Regions from separate parts of the Serratia sp. CoH_122_TC_1 genome, predicted to be linked through region 2. Evidence: predicted binding sites of a transcription regulator. Region 2 holds the regulator's gene; each other region holds the start of a gene.
What was found. Region 2 encodes PurR, which represses purine synthesis genes. Its sites were predicted from a motif close to CANGCAAACGTTTGCNTG; they were not measured.
Positions count from the first base shown of each region.

Region 1: a site for PurR is predicted at 1,002-1,019, ahead of purL (phosphoribosylformylglycinamidine synthase). Genes of this name have one in related genera too.
Region 3: a site for PurR is predicted at 1,850-1,867, ahead of purM (phosphoribosylformylglycinamidine cyclo-ligase). Genes of this name have one in related genera too.
Region 4: a site for PurR is predicted at 1,999-2,016, ahead of purE (5-(carboxyamino)imidazole ribonucleotide mutase). Genes of this name have one in related genera too.

Region 1 covers NZ_JBXWLA010000012.1:96,371-100,441, reverse strand. Annotated here, with positions in the region: gene purL (phosphoribosylformylglycinamidine synthase) at 1-908, opposite strand, end outside; gene mltF (membrane-bound lytic murein transglycosylase MltF) at 1,185-2,645, shown strand; gene tadA (tRNA adenosine(34) deaminase TadA) at 2,646-3,158, opposite strand; gene AC2FC2_RS16555 (DUF2157 domain-containing protein) at 3,342-4,071, shown strand, end outside.
Region 2 covers NZ_JBXWLA010000003.1:272,822-276,892, forward strand. Annotated here, with positions in the region: gene sodB (superoxide dismutase [Fe]) at 183-761, shown strand; gene cydH (cytochrome bd-I oxidase subunit CydH) at 815-904, opposite strand; gene purR (HTH-type transcriptional repressor PurR) at 1,229-2,254, shown strand; gene punR (DNA-binding transcriptional activator PunR) at 2,251-3,195, opposite strand; gene punC (purine nucleoside transporter PunC) at 3,319-4,071, shown strand, end outside.
Region 3 covers NZ_JBXWLA010000017.1:38,475-42,545, reverse strand. Annotated here, with positions in the region: gene purN (phosphoribosylglycinamide formyltransferase) at 90-728, opposite strand; gene purM (phosphoribosylformylglycinamidine cyclo-ligase) at 728-1,765, opposite strand; gene upp (uracil phosphoribosyltransferase) at 2,021-2,647, shown strand; gene uraA (uracil permease) at 2,841-4,071, shown strand, end outside.
Region 4 covers NZ_JBXWLA010000007.1:4,878-8,948, forward strand. Annotated here, with positions in the region: gene cysS (cysteine--tRNA ligase) at 1-415, opposite strand, end outside; gene ppiB (peptidylprolyl isomerase B) at 716-1,210, shown strand; gene AC2FC2_RS10375 (UDP-2,3-diacylglucosamine diphosphatase) at 1,221-1,943, shown strand; gene purE (5-(carboxyamino)imidazole ribonucleotide mutase) at 2,109-2,633, shown strand; gene purK (5-(carboxyamino)imidazole ribonucleotide synthase) at 2,630-3,697, shown strand; gene galE (UDP-glucose 4-epimerase GalE) at 3,883-4,071, opposite strand, start outside.

The sequences.
Region 1 (4,071 bases), on a different contig from region 2:
GAGATTGCTGTCGGGTGGTTATGGGTTTCTACCTTCATCAGAATATGTGCTTCTTCCTGATGATAATCATATTGACCGCTTGCCGACTCAGCGAAGAAGCGCCCGACCTGCGATCCCTCCATCACTGCGGCGTTATCTTTATAAGCCGACAGCACATAATCCGGCGTCTGCTCAAACGTGTTTTTGATCATTTTGAACAGCGACTTCGGCTGTTGCACACCGTCGATGATCCAATCGGCGTTGAAAATTTTATGGCGGCAGTGCTCAGAGTTGGCCTGCGCAAACATATAGAGTTCGATATCCGTCGGGTTGCGCCCCAGACCGGTAAAGGCATTCAGAAGATAGTCAATTTCATCCTCGGCCAGCGCCAGACCCAACTTGATGTTGGCCTGTTCCAGCGCGCTGCGCCCTTCACCCAGCATATCGATTGCCTGGTAAGGCGCAGGCTGATGCTGAGCGAACAGTTGTTCCGCCTGTTGCAAACTGCTGAAGACGGTTTCCATCATGCGATCGTGCAACAGTACAGCAAGCTGCTGCCATTGCGCTTCGGTCAAGGTCGGCGCTTTGACGTAGAACGCCAGGCCACGCTCCAACCGCAATACCTGCGTCAAACCGCAGTTATGGGCGATATCGCTGGCTTTGGAAGACCACGGAGAAATAGTGCCCGGACGCGGCGTCACCAGCAGCAAGCGGCCTTCAGGGGCATGTTCGGCGAGAGAGGGGCCGTACTTGAGTAGACGCTGGAGCTTGGCATGCTCTTCGGCGTTTAGCGGCGCGCTAACATCAGCAAAGTGGACGTACTCGGCGTAGATATCACTAACAGGAAGTTGAGCGTCCTGACAGCGGGACAGCAGTTTGGTAACACGAAAAGCCGACAAAGCGGGCGAACCACGCAGTATTTCCATAATCAAAGTTCTCTCGTCTTCGAAGCAACTGACTTCAGCACTTCATTGGGCGCAACAGGGGGAAAACGCGCGCCATTATAGAGAATCTACGCCGCAGACGAAACCGTTTGCGTAGCTATTATTGATAAAAGCTGTTTGCGCCATCGAATTGTCATAACGTGTCAATAAAGTTGCACGCTGGCGTTTTGTTGCGCAAAATGCCCCCGCACTGGTGATTTAACCATAAGAAAATACTGGTTTGCTGTCGGCAGTGTACGTGTGCCACCACTGGATAACTATTTGAAACGCCTTAAAATAAACTACATTCTAATCGGTGTTGTTACCTTGCTTCTGGCGCTCGCCCTGTGGCCCAATATTACCTGGCGCGGCGGTCAGGGTGGGCAACTCGAAGAGATTAAATCCCGCGGAGAGTTGCGTATCAGTACGCTAAACTCGCCGTTAACCTATTTCACGACCAAACAGGGGCCGAGTGGTCTCGACTATGAGTTGGCAAAACGCTTCGCCAACTATCTGGGTGTGAAACTGGTGGTGATCCCACATAAGAATATCAATGACCTTTTTGACGATTTAGACGACGACGATGCAGACCTGCTGGCTGCGGGCCTGATCTACAATCAGGATCGCCTGAGCCGCGCGCGCACCGGTCCGGCGTATTATTCCGTTTCCCAACAGTTGGTCTACCGCTTGGGAACAGCGCGGCCAAAAACCTTTGCCGATATTAAAGGCAAGCTGGCCGTTGCCTCTGGCTCCGCACACGTCAGCACGCTGAAGCAGCTTAAGCAAAGTAAGTTCCCGAACCTCAGTTGGGAATCCTCCAGCGACCTCACCTCAAAGGAGCTGTTGGAGCAGGTCGCTGACGGCAAGCTGGACTATACCCTCGGGGATTCAGTGACCATTGCCCTGCTGCAACGTATCCACCCGCAGCTGGCGGTCGCCTTCGATGTTACTGACGAAGAACCTGTCACCTGGTATTTGAAACGCGGCACTGACGACAGCCTGTATGCAGCCATGTTGGACTTCTACAGCCAGATGGTTGACGACGGGACGTTGGCACGGCTGGAAGAGAAATATCTCGGCCACGTCGGCAGCTTCGATTACGTTGATACCAAAACCTTCCTGTCAGCTATCGACTCAGTCCTGCCGACATTCCGCTCGCTGTTTGAAAAATACGCCAACGAGATCGACTGGAAACTGCTGGCTGCCATTGCCTATCAGGAATCGCACTGGAATCCCCAGGCAACCTCACCGACGGGTGTACGCGGCCTCATGATGCTCACGCGGGCCACTGCCGACGGTCTGGGGGTTAATGATCGTCTCGATCCCGAGGAAAGCATCCAGGGTGGCGCACTCTATCTGCAAAGGTTGATGGCCAAGGTCCCTGACAGCGTGCCGGAAGATGAACGCATCTGGTTCTCACTGGCGGCCTACAACATGGGCTGGGGCCATATGCTTGATGCCCGTAAGCTGACCAAGATGCAAAAAGGCAACCCGGATAGCTGGGTGGACGTTAAACAACGGCTGCCGATGCTCAGCCAAAAACGCTACTACCCGCAGTTGACCTACGGTTATGCACGCGGGCGTGAAGCCTATAACTACGTAGAGAACATCCGGCGCTATCAGGTCAGTTTGGTGGGTTATCTACTGGAAAAAGAGAGAAAAGCGGCACAGGAAGCAGCCGAACAGGCTGAACTGGGGAAAGGCTATCCGGCCGTCACACCGGAACTGGCACTTAACTTCTGATTAATCTGGGTTCTTATCCAGACCTGTGCGCTGTGCCAGTTTCAATGCTTTTTGCTGCTCACGGCGCATGCGGAAAAAGTTGCTCAACGTGGCAGCGCACTCCTCGGCCAACACGCCGGACAGAATTTCCACCTGATGATTCATACCAGGGTGACGCAAAATATCCACCAGGGATCCTGCCGCACCGGTTTTTACATCGGGTGCGCCGTATACCAACCGGCGAATGCGGCTATGCACCATTGCCCCGGCACACATCACACAAGGCTCCAGTGTCACATACAGCGTGGCGTTCAGCAGACGGTAGTTCTGCAATACCGAGCCCCCCTGCCTCAGAGCCATGATCTCTGCATGCGCCGTGGGATCGTGGCGACCAATCGGCCGATTCCAGCCTTCGCCAATGACCTGGTTATCCAGCACCAGCAATGCCCCCACGGGGACTTCACCTTCTTCTTGCGCACGCAAGGCCAGCTGCAATGCCTGACGCATCCAGTATTCATCGTTATATTCAGTCATTGCATCATTCCTCGTGCACTTTGCGGCGGGCATTATACACACTAGGGGCGCTGCATGCTGCGCCCGCGTTAACCGGAGCGAAGATATTCGCCACCGGTAAGCAGGTGCCAAGGTGAAGTCTGCAGCTTGCATTGCAGCGGGTATATACTGAGTCAATAACGGTGTTTTTCAGGGACAGGAAACATGAAATTCAATAAAAAAAATGCCGCCGTAGTGCGTAAAGCACTGGACGGCTGGGTGAGTGAAGGCGCACTGACGACACAGCAACAGCAACAACTGCTCCAGCATGTCGAAGTACAGCCCTTCGACTGGCGGCGGCTGGCACGCTATGCGTTTCTTGCCGCACTGGTTTCACTGGTTATCGCCATCAGTAGCCTATTCGCCGACAGTGCGCTGCTTTACCGGCTCAGTGAGCTGTTCCGCTTTGATGCCCCCGTGCGTATGACGATTGCCGCCATCCTCGCTGCCCTTGGCTATGCCTGGGCATTGCGACGTCGCCAAAGGTATCCGGAAAAACGTTACGGCAATGAAGCTGCGTTATTTGTTGCCGTCTTGCTGACCGCCTGTGCCCTGTGGCAGATGGGCGTTTGGCTGGATAATGGCAGCGGCCGAATTTCACTCCTGCTGATGTTTGCCGCCCTGCTGTATGGCGTGATTGGCTGGTTCAGCCGCTCGGGACTGGTGTGGTGGTTTGCTCTGCTGTCGCTCGGTAACGCCTTCGGCGCGGAAACCGGATATCTGTCGGGCTGGGGTGCCTACTGGCTGGGCATGAGTTTCCCTATTCGCTTTATCGCCTTCGGTGCCGTACTGATCGCTGCCGCATTGCTGCTGCAACCGCAGCTCGCTCGCCGTGGTCTGGAGCGGGTTTCACTGGCGATGGGGTTGTTATACCTATTTATTGCCCTCTGGTTAC
Region 2 (4,071 bases):
GGCCTTCCCAGCCGCTTTCCTCTGTTTGCTTCTTTAACTGTTAGTTCCCCACCTGTGCTTTTCTCCGACTCATCCCTGATTTTTATCGTGAAAATTGATAAGCTAAATACCCAAAATAAAAACAGGTCAATCTGTAATCCATTTTATGGGTTGTCGGATGGATCCTGTATAAGGAGGAAGCAATGTCGTTTGAACTACCTGCATTACCCTATGCGAAGAACGCACTCGAACCCCACATCTCCGCAGAAACGCTCGAATACCACTATGGTAAGCATCACAACGCCTATGTGGTCAACCTGAACAATTTGCTGAAAGGCAGCGAGTTCGACGGGTTGTCTCTGGAGGCGATTATCAAGGCGTCCAGCGGCGGCATTTTCAACAATGCCGCTCAGGTATGGAACCACACCTTCTATTGGCACTGCTTATCGCCACAGGGCGGCGGTGAGCCTCAGGGCGCATTGGCTGCTGCTATCAATCAGGCATTTGGTTCTTTCGCTGCCTTTAAAGAGCAACTCAGCGATGCCGCAATCAAAAACTTTGGCGCCGGGTGGACCTGGCTGGTGAAGAGGACTGACGGCTCGCTGGCCATTGTCAGCACGTCGAACGCGGGCACGCCGCTGACCGGCGAAGATAAACCTTTGCTGACCGTCGACGTGTGGGAGCACGCCTACTACATCGATTACCGCAACGCCCGCCCGACTTACCTGGAGAACTTCTGGGCGCTGGTTAACTGGGCATTTGTGGAGAAAAACCTGGCATAGCGTGGGATAAGGCAAACAGGCGCACGAAGCGGCGCCTGTTTTTACTTCGGGGATCAGTTCAATGCTGCAGTGAAGCTAAAAGCAATAATCACGGCCAGCGCACAGACAGTGGTGAACAGTGACATTTTCAGATCGGTATCCATTACAACTCCTTTTCAGATTGGTTTTCCCAAGGATAAAAGGCACACAATTAATGCGTCAAACCATTTTCACACAGTTGGCCAATAAAATCTTGTTATCATTTCCCGGTTTATAATACCGATTACCTCTTCCCCTTTTGCTCAATATGGGACAAAATTCGCAGTTCACAACTGTGTACCGGCAAAAATGCCCCTCCTGACCAAGCGCTGACGACTTCAACACACTAAAAACTCAGTTTTCGCTTCTTTGGAGAAGGATCTACGCAGGCAAACGATTAACATCACACTTACATACTGCAACATGTGAGTTCAGGAGTCATTCTTTACATGGCAACGATTAAAGATGTGGCCAAACGCGCTGGCGTTTCCACCACCACCGTTTCGCACGTCATCAATAAGACTCGTTTCGTCGCCGAAGAGACTAAAGCGGCCGTGAGTGCCGCAATTAAAGAGCTGCATTATTCACCCAGCGCAGTGGCGCGCAGTCTGAAGGTCAATCACACCAAATCGATTGGCCTGCTGGCAACCTCCAGTGAAGCGCCCTACTTTGCTGAAGTGATCGAAGCGGTAGAAAACAGCTGCTACAGCAAAGGCTATACGCTGATACTGTGTAACTCGCACAACAATTTGGACAAACAGCGTGCCTATCTGGCAATGCTGGCGCAAAAGCGCGTCGATGGCTTGTTGGTGATGTGTTCAGAATATCCGGACCAATTGCTTGGCATGTTGGAAGATTACCGCAACATCCCAATGGTTGTCATGGACTGGGGCGCCGCACGCGGTGATTTTACTGATACCATCATTGATAACGCGTTCGAAGGTGGCTATCTGGCTGGGCGCTATCTGATCGAACGCGGACACCGCGATATCGGCGCCATTCCCGGCCAACTGTCACGTAATACAGGGGGCGGGCGCCATCAGGGCTTCTTAAAAGCGATGGAGGAAGCCCATATCGACGTGCGCGACGAGTGGATCGTGCAGGGTGACTTTGAGCCAGAATCCGGCTACAAGGCCATGCACCAGATACTGTCGCAGAAACAGCGTCCGACAGCGGTATTCTGTGGTGGCGATATCATGGCAATGGGGGCTATCTGCGCCGCCGATGAGCTTGGGCTACGCGTGCCTCAAGACATCTCGGTCATTGGCTACGATAACGTGCGCAATGCGCGCTATTTCACCCCGGCGCTGACCACTATTCATCAGCCCAAAGAGCGTTTGGGTGAGATGGCATTCACCATGTTGTTGGATCGCATCATCAGCAAGCGTGAAGAATCACAGGTGATTGAGGTGCATCCCAAGTTGGTTGAGCGCCGTTCGGTTGCTGACGGCCCGTTCATCGATTACCGCCGCTAGTCATTCGCGCCGGAAGCCACTGCGGTTTCCGGCGTCACTTCGCTTAACCATTCCTGATTCAACGTTTCACTGTCCCCTAAATAGTCCAACAGCCAGGCCATCGCCGGAGAAGGCGTATTTTGCTGCCACGTCAGGCAACAAGGGCTGGCTGGGAACGGCTCCTGCAACTGTAACGCCACTAACTCGCCACGTTGTACTAACGGCAAGACCTGATGCGCAGGCATCATCCCGACACACAATCCGGCGCACAGGCAATCCACCGCCGACGACCAGTCCGGCACCACCAAGCGCCGCTGGTTATCCAACGTCCAGGTGACCCGCTTGGGGAGATTGCGTGAGGTATCCTCCAGGCAGAGCGATGGGAAAGGCCGTAGCTGATCATCGTTTAACAACCCATCCTGAGCCGCCAGTGGATGTTGCGGGCTGGCCACACACAACCAACGCATATCGCCCATATCGCGAAAGGCAAACCCACCGCCAACCGGCACGGCCCGTGTCGCACCTATCGCCATATCAGCACGCCCATCCACCAACGCATCCCAGACGCCATTGAACACTTCTGGCTGAACCAATAATTCAACGTCAGGGAAATGCCGATAAAAGTCCAACACCAACTGACGGCAACGTTGAGGCTTGACGATAATATCTACGGCAATTTTCAACTGGCCACGCCAGCCGTTGGCCACCTGCTGACACTGCCGACGCGTGTCGAGCATTTTTTTGATGACACCGCGCGCCTCCTGAATAAATAGCACGCCGGCAGGCGTCAGTTCCACGTCGCGATGACGGCGCTCAAACAGCGGTACCGCCAGCCATTGCTCAAGTTGCCGCACGGTATAACTGACCGCCGAAGGTACCCGATGCAACTCCTGCGCCGCTGCGCTGAAACTGCCGGTTCGGGCGACCGCATCCACTACATCAAGAGAATATTCAGACCACATGGCTTTGCCTTCAATTTTTTTAACAGCACTTTGCAAATATTACCGTTTCACAAGCAGAGATCCAGCCGGATACACTTGCCGGCGCTAAAAACCTGCGACAATAAAATATTAACGAGAAATACCATGCGAAATTCCTTTGGCTTTATGTTCTATCTTGCCGGCCTGAGTATGCTGGGTTACCTGGCTACCGACATGTACTTGCCCGCTTTTGGCGTGATGCAACAAGACCTGCAAATCTCTGCCGGGGCGATCAGCGCCAGTTTGAGTATCTTCCTGGCGGGCTTTGCCTTTGCACAATTGCTCTGGGGTCCGCTTTCCGATCACCTTGGCCGTAAGCCCGTGCTGTTGATTGGTCTGGCCCTGTTTGCCTTGGGCTGCCTGGGGATGTTGTGGGTAGAGAATGCCGTTCAGCTCTGGTCGCTGCGTTTTATCCAAGCGATTGGGGTCTGTTCCGCCGCGGTCACCTGGCAAGCGCTCGTCATTGACCGTTATCGTGAAGGTAAGGCAAACCGCGTTTTCGCCACCATCATGCCACTGGTGGCACTTTCCCCGGCATTGGCACCGCTGGTCGGGGCATGGCTGTTAAACCACATGGGTTGGCGCGCCATTTTCGCCGTGCTGCTGGGCATCACCGTTGTTTTATTACTGCCGACATTACTGCTGAAAGAAAACGCAAAAGCGGTGTCTTCCGCCAATAAGAAAAACGGCCTAACGTTCTTCCAGCTCCTGAAATCACGTGCTTTCAGCGGTAACGTCATGATCTTTGCCGCCTGCTCAGCCGGCTTCTTCGCCTGGCTGACCGGTTCGCCGTTTATTCTTGGTGATATGGGGTACAGCCCAAACGATATTGGTCTGAGCTACGTGCCACAGACGCTG
Region 3 (4,071 bases), on a different contig from region 2:
GTGCAAAGTATAACGTCAGAGAATGAATGCCGGCGAAAAAAAACGGTGCCGCATGGGCACCGTTTAGGCAATGTTCAGACTGCGCCGTTTTAATCGGCGGCATGGCCCTGTTCAGGCAGGCGTTCGCCATCCAGCCAAGCGGCGTTATCGCGCATTGCCAAGCGGCCCTCAACAAACCAATTTACCACCAGCGGATAAATAGTGTGTTCCTGAGCTTGCACCCGCTCAACCACCTCATCTTCCTCGTCACCGGGGAAGATGGGCACTTTGGCTTGCAGGATTACCGGGCCGCCGTCGAGCTGTTCGGTCACGAAATGCACTGAGGTGCCGTGTTCGCTGTCACCGTTATCTATGGCTTGCCGGTGGGTATGCAATCCCGGGTATTTAGGCAGCAGAGAAGGGTGGATGTTCAGCATACGCCCGGCATAGTGCTGCACGAACGCTGGGCTGAGGATGCGCATATAACCGGCCAGCACCACCAGATCGGGCTGGTATTGGTCGATAGCCTCTGCCAATGCGGCGTCGAACGCTGCACGGTCGGCAAAGGCTTTGGCATCCAGCGCATGGGCGGCAATACCTGCCGCCTCTGCACGTTGCAGGCCGTAAGCCTGCGCCCGATTGCTGAATACCGCCACGATGTCGGCGGCAATCCGGCCCTGTTGGCAGGCGTCAATCAGTACCTGGAGATTGCTCCCCTGGCCAGAGACCAACACCACGATCTTTTTCATCAGTTGATGACCACTTGTTGTTCGTCAGAAGAAGCGGTCAGTGTACCTATCTTCCAGGCTTTTTCACCGGCTGCGGTCAACAAAGCGATAGCAGATTCAACGGACGCTTCTGGCAGTGCAATCACCATACCCACGCCACAGTTAAAGGTGCGGTACATTTCGTGACGGCTGACATTGCCGGTTTGCTGCAACCAGTTAAATACTGCCGGCCATTGCCAGCTGGATTCGTCGATCACGGCCTGCATGCCTTCTGGCAGCACGCGTGGGATGTTTTCCCAGAAACCGCCGCCGGTCAGGTGGGCGATAGCGTGCACGTCGATTTTCTCGATCAGTTCCAGCACGGATTTCACATAAATCTTGGTCGGTGCCAGCAGATGGTCAGCCAGCGGTTTGCCGTCCAGATCTGTGGTGCTTGGGTCGGTGTTGCTGACTTCCAGGATTTTGCGCACCAGCGAGTAGCCATTGGAGTGCGGGCCGGAAGCGCCCAGGGCGATCAAGGCATCGCCGGACTGCACTTTGCTGCCGTCGATAATCTCGGATTTTTCGACTACGCCAACGCAGAAGCCGGCCACGTCGTAATCTTCACCGTGGTACATACCCGGCATTTCGGCGGTTTCACCCCCCACCAGCGCACAGCCAGACTGCTTACAGCCTTCGGCGATGCCGGTGATCACGCTGGCCGCGGTGTCCACGTCCAGTTTACCGGTGGCAAAATAATCCAGGAAGAACAGCGGCTCGGCGCCCTGTACTACCAGGTCGTTCACACACATTGCGACCAGATCGATGCCGATGGTGTCGTGTCGTTTCAGGTCCATCGCCAGACGCAGCTTGGTGCCTACGCCGTCGGTACCGGAAACCAGTATTGGCTCGCGGTATTTCTGCGGCAACGCACACAGGGCGCCAAAACCGCCCAGTCCACCCATGACTTCCGGGCGGCGGGTCTGTTTAACTACACCTTTGATGCGGTCTACCAATGCATTGCCAGCATCGATATCGACACCTGCGTCTTTATAGCTGAGAGAGGTTTTGTCGGTCACTGCGCGATCCCCACGACGGTTTGCGATTTGAAAACTGTGCTTCCGGCTTTGATTCCGGAATAAGGCGCGGCAATTCTAACAGCGCAGGCAAACGTTTGCGAGTGGCTTGTGAGGCAGCTCTGCTTTTTCGTCATCTATACTGTTATTCAATCTTTTGTTGATCCCGATCGGGCTATTGTGGGTGGCGCTGTCGGCAAAAGGAGGTATAATCCGGCGATTTTTTTGGCCGTCAACCACCTTAATAGGAGAAAAATGATGAAGATCGTTGAGGTGAAACACCCGCTGGTGAAACACAAGCTTGGCCTGATGCGTGAAAATGACATCAGCACCAAACGCTTCCGTGAGTTGGCTTCGGAAGTCGGTAGTTTGCTGACCTATGAAGCAACCGCCGATCTGGAAACGGAGAAGGTGACCATCGATGGCTGGTGTGGCCCGGTTGAAATAGATCAGATTAAAGGGAAAAAAATTACCGTTGTGCCTATCCTGCGTGCCGGTCTGGGTATGATGGAAGGGGTGTTGGAAAACGTCCCAAGTGCGCGTATCAGCGTGGTGGGTGTTTACCGTGACGAGGAAACACTGGAGCCGGTACCGTATTTCCAAAAGCTGGTTTCCAATATTGAAGAGCGTTTGGCGCTGGTTGTCGACCCTATGCTGGCGACCGGTGGTTCGATGATCGCGACTATCGATCTGCTGAAGAAAGCCGGCTGCAACAGCATCAAGGTGCTGGTATTGGTTGCTGCACCTGAAGGTATTGCCGCGCTGGAGAAAGCGCACCCGGATGTTGAGCTGTACACGGCCTCCATCGATCAGTGCCTGAACGAGAAGGGGTACATCGTGCCGGGCCTGGGTGATGCGGGCGACAAGATATTTGGTACTAAATAAAAAAATAAGCCGACTTTAATCAGTCGGTTTTTTTTGCATAAAATATATCTATCCCCCAAATAATTGATGTTGCACCAAGGCGGCAAGCGACAGAATCCCGATGAGCTTACTTAGGTAAGTGATTCGGGTGATTGAGCGTAGCCAACGCAGAGGCAGCGGCAAGTATGACGGGGATAGCAGAGGAAAAACATCCATGACCCGTCGTGTGATAGGCGTAAGCGAACGCCCGCCGCTACTGCAAACTATTCCGCTCAGTTTCCAACATCTGTTCGCCATGTTTGGTGCGACCGTGTTGGTGCCGATCCTGTTCAAAATCAACCCGGCGACGGTGCTGTTGTTTAACGGCGTCGGCACGCTGCTGTATCTGTTTATCTGTAAGGGCAAGATCCCGGCGTATCTCGGTTCCAGCTTCGCGTTTATTTCCCCCGTGTTGCTGCTGTTGCCGCTAGGCTACGAGGTCGCACTGGGCGGTTTCATCATGTGCGGGGTGTTGTTTTGCCTGGTGGCGCTGATCGTTAAAAAAGCCGGGACCGGCTGGCTGGATGTCATTTTCCCGCCAGCGGCGATGGGGGCGATTGTTGCCGTTATCGGGTTGGAGCTGGCGGGTGTGGCGGCCAATATGGCAGGTTTGCTGCCGGCCGATGGCGTCAGCGCAGACACGACCACGATAACCATTTCTTTGGTGACGCTTGGCGTGACAATCCTGGGGTCCGTGCTGTTCCGCGGTTTTCTGGCGATTATCCCCATCCTGATTGGCGTGCTGGTCGGGTATGCGCTGTCGTTCTTCATGGGCGTGGTCGATTTGACTCCGATCCGCGAGGCGCATTGGTTCGCACTGCCCACGTTCTATACGCCGCGTTTTGAGTGGTTTGCTATCTTTACCATCCTGCCGGCGGCGTTGGTGGTGATTGCTGAGCACGTTGGCCACTTGGTTGTGACGGCCAATATCGTGAAGAAAGATTTGATCCGCGATCCTGGCCTGCACCGTTCAATGTTTGCCAATGGCATCTCGACGGTAATCTCCGGCTTCTTCGGTTCAACGCCAAACACCACCTACGGTGAGAATATCGGCGTGATGGCCATCACCAAGGTTTATAGCACCTGGGTGATCGGCGGTGCGGCGGTTCTGGCCATTTTGCTGTCCTGCGTCGGCAAGTTGGCGGCAGCCATTCAGGCTGTACCTGTGCCGGTGATGGGTGGGGTTTCCCTGCTGCTGTACGGCGTGATTGGTGCATCAGGTATTCGTGTGCTGATTGAATCCAAAGTGGATTACAACAAGGCGCAGAACCTGATCCTGACCTCGGTGATTCTGATCATCGGCGTCAGCGGTGCCAAGGTGCATATTGGTGCCGCTGAGTTGAAAGGCATGGCGCTGGCGACCATTGTCGGCATTGGTCTCAGCTTGTTGTTCAAGGTCATCAGCC
Region 4 (4,071 bases), on a different contig from region 2:
TGCTGGCCACATACGCATGATCACGGTCGATCAGACGCTGGGTGATCTCAATGATTTCAGCGATATGCTGGGTCGCACGTGGCTCGATGTCCGGGCGTTCGATCAACAGGGAATCAAAGTCGGCATGCATTTCTGCCAGCATACGCGTGGTCAGTTGATCGCAGCTTTCGCCGTTTTCTGTCGCGCGACGGATAATTTTGTCATCAACGTCGGTAACATTACGCACGTAGTTCAGCGAATAGCCGAGATAACGCAAATAACGCGCCACCACGTCGAAAGCAACAAAGGTACGCCCGTGGCCGATATGACACAGGTCATAGATGGTTACCCCGCACACGTACATGCCAACTTTACCGGCATGAATGGGTTTGAATTCCTCTTTTTGACGACTCAGGGTATTAAAAATCTTTAGCATCGGGACATTCCGTGGTGTGCGTGATAACAAAAAGGTCATTAGGGGTTAACCCAGTAGCATATTGAAACCCGAAGCCTGATCTAATGCAAGGTTAAGGCCACGCTTTGCTGAGCTGAACCGTGGAAAACGGCGATAAATCAGGGAATACAATCAATGTTATAATATAACAAAAACACTTTTACCACAGACTGTGCGCGGTTTAGCCGCTGCTGACTCATTAAAGGAGATATGTTATAACGACGGTCTGATTGTTCACTCGCTCTACGTGACATCTCACTTCATCTTGTTAGGACTAAAACTATGGTTACTTTCCACACTAATCACGGCGACATCGTTATCAACACCTTTGCTGACAAAGCGCCGGTTACCGTTGAAAACTTCCTGAACTACTGCCGTGACGGCTTCTACAACAACACCATTTTCCACCGTGTTATCAATGGCTTTATGGTTCAGGGCGGCGGTTTTGAGCCTGGCATGACTCAGAAAGACACCAAGGCAACCATCAAGAACGAAGCCAACAACGGTCTGAAAAACACCATCGGTACCCTGGCAATGGCGCGTACCAACGATCCACACTCCGCGACTGCACAGTTCTTCATCAACGTAGCTGACAACGACTTCCTGAACTTCCGCGGCGAAAACGCGCAAGGCTGGGGTTACTGCGTGTTTGCTGAAGTTGTTGAAGGCATGGACGTGGTTAACAAGATCAAAGGTGTGAAAACTGGCCGCAGCGGCATGCACCAGGACGTGCCGGTAGAAGACGTGATCATCACCAGCGTTACCGTCAGCGAGTAATCGCGGCTGCATGCACCAGCTGTTTATCGCAGATCTGCATTTAAGCGCACAGGAACCGGCAATCACTGCCGGTTTTCTGCGCTTTTTGCGGCAAGATGCCATTCACGCCGACGCCCTGTACATTCTTGGCGACCTGTTCGAAGCCTGGATCGGCGATGACGATCCCGAGCCGCTGCACGGTGAAATCGCCGCGGCGTTGAAGGCGCTGCAACAGGCTGGTGTGCCCTGCTATTTTATCCACGGTAATCGTGACTTTCTGGTTGGCAAACGCTTTGCCCGCGCCAGCGGTATGCAGCTGCTGCCGGAAGAAAAGGTGCTGGACCTGTACGGCCGCAAAATACTGATCCTGCACGGTGACACACTCTGTACCGACGATCATGCATACCAAGAATTCCGCAGCAAAGTGCATAACACCTGGATCCAACGGCTGTTTCTGGCAATGCCGTTGCGCTGGCGTCTTAAGATCGCCGCCAAAATGCGCGCACGTAGCCAACAGAGCAACCAATACAAGTCTGAATCTATTATGGACGTCAACCCGCAAGCGGTTGAACAGGCAATGTTACGCCACAACGTTCACTGGATGATCCACGGTCACACACACCGTCCTGCTGTGCATGATCTGACGCTGAGCAACGGTAAAGCCCACCGCGCAGTACTGGGTGCCTGGCACGTTGAAGGCTCAATGATCAAAGTCAGCGCTGACGCCGTCGAATTGATCCAATTCCCCTTCTAAGTTCCTGACATATTGCGCGAGTAAAAAATTCGCGCTTTTGACGGTGAAAACTGGCGACGCAACCGTTTTCCTTGCCGTGCGCTCATGGTATGCTCTACGCCCTCATTCGGCCTCCCGCCGCAGGCAACCGGCCGTCGTTTGTACAATTACAGGAGCCTTACACCCATGGGAGCCAACGCCGCTTCAGCCACCCACGCTGGGGTTAGAATCGCAATTGTAATGGGATCGAAAAGTGACTGGGCCACCATGCAGTTTGCGGCCGACGTCCTGACCTCGCTCAATGTCCCGTTCCATGTCGAAGTCGTTTCCGCTCATCGTACGCCAGATAAGCTGTTCAGCTTCGCCGAACAGGCAAGTGCCAATGGCTTTGACGTGATCATCGCCGGTGCGGGCGGTGCTGCGCATCTGCCAGGCATGCTGGCCGCGAAAACTCTGGTACCGGTGCTGGGTGTGCCGGTGCAAAGCGCCGCATTGAGTGGCGTAGATAGCCTGTACTCCATCGTACAAATGCCACGTGGTATCCCCGTCGGTACGCTGGCGATCGGCAAAGCCGGCGCCGCTAATGCCGCGCTCTTGGCAGCGCAAATTCTGGCACTGCACGACCCGCTGCTGGCACAACGCCTGGCAGACTGGCGTCAAGCGCAGACCGACGACGTACTGAACAACCCGGATCCGCGGGAGGAAGCATGAAGCCGGTTTGCGTACTGGGCAATGGTCAGTTGGGGCGCATGCTGCGCCAGGCCGGTGAACCGCTGGGTATCGCCGTCTATCCGGTTGGCATCGACGCCGAACCGGAAGCTGTGCCTTATCAAAACAGTGTGATCACCGCCGAGATCGAACGCTGGCCGGAAACGGCACTGACGCGCGAATTAGCGACCCATAATAGTTTCGTCAACCGCGATATTTTCCCGCGTTTGGCAGATCGTCTGACGCAAAAACAGTTGCTCGATCAACTGGGTCTGGATACCACACCTTGGCAGCTGCTGGCCAACGCCGCCGAATGGCCGCAGGTGTTTGCCACCCTCGGTGAACTGGCTATCGTCAAACGCCGTGTGGGCGGATACGACGGTCGCGGCCAATGGCGTTTACGTCCAGGCCAGGAAGCCGAGCTGCCGGCAGATACCTACGGTGAATGCATCGTCGAACAAGGCATTAACTTCTCTGGCGAGGTGTCTTTGGTTGGTGCGCGTGGGCACGATGGCAAGTCCGTGTTCTATCCGCTGACCCATAACCTGCATGAAGAAGGTATTCTGCGCACCAGCGTCGCATTGCCGCAGCCTAACCCAGCCTTGCAGCATCAGGCCGAGCAGATGCTAACCGCCATCCTTGATGAGCTGAACTACGTCGGTGTGATGGCGATGGAGTGCTTTATCGTTGGCGATCGTCTGTTGATTAATGAACTGGCCCCCCGCGTACACAACAGCGGCCACTGGACGCAGAACGGCGCGTCCATCAGCCAGTTCGAACTGCATTTACGTGCCATTCTTGCCCTGCCGTTGCCAAAGCCGGTGGTGAGTACGCCGTCAGTGATGGTTAACCTGATTGGCACCGCAGTGAATCAGCAATGGCTGGCATTACCGCTGGTACATCTGCACTGGTACGAAAAAGAAGTACGTGAAGGTCGCAAGGTCGGGCACCTGAACCTGAACGATCCTGATGCCGTCGCTCTGCAACAGTCATTACTGGCTTTAGCACCGCTGTTGCCAGCCGAATACCAAAGCGGTCTGGCCTGGGCGCAGCAAAAGCTGGCTTAAGCGTTACGCCGCACCAAAAAAAGGGTTCAACTCAATGGGTTGAACCCTTTTTATTACCGATGAAAAGCTAATCACGCTGTACCCTAAATAATTGGAGTTGCATCGCGGCGGCAAGCTTGTAAGCCCCTAGAGCATAGATAACTATGTGACTGGGGCACGCAAGCGCAGCCAACAAAGAGGCAGCTTCAAGTATGACGCGTATAGCCCTGCGGATTTTTGCTCTGCCAATTCCAGGTATCACGCATCATCACGTCAAGCCCGCGTTGCACTTGCCAACCTAGCTCCTGTTTTGCCAACCCGGCATCAGCCCAGAAGGCAGGCAAGTCGCCCGCCCGGCGCGGTAAAATCTGATAAGAAATGGTGACACCCGAAGC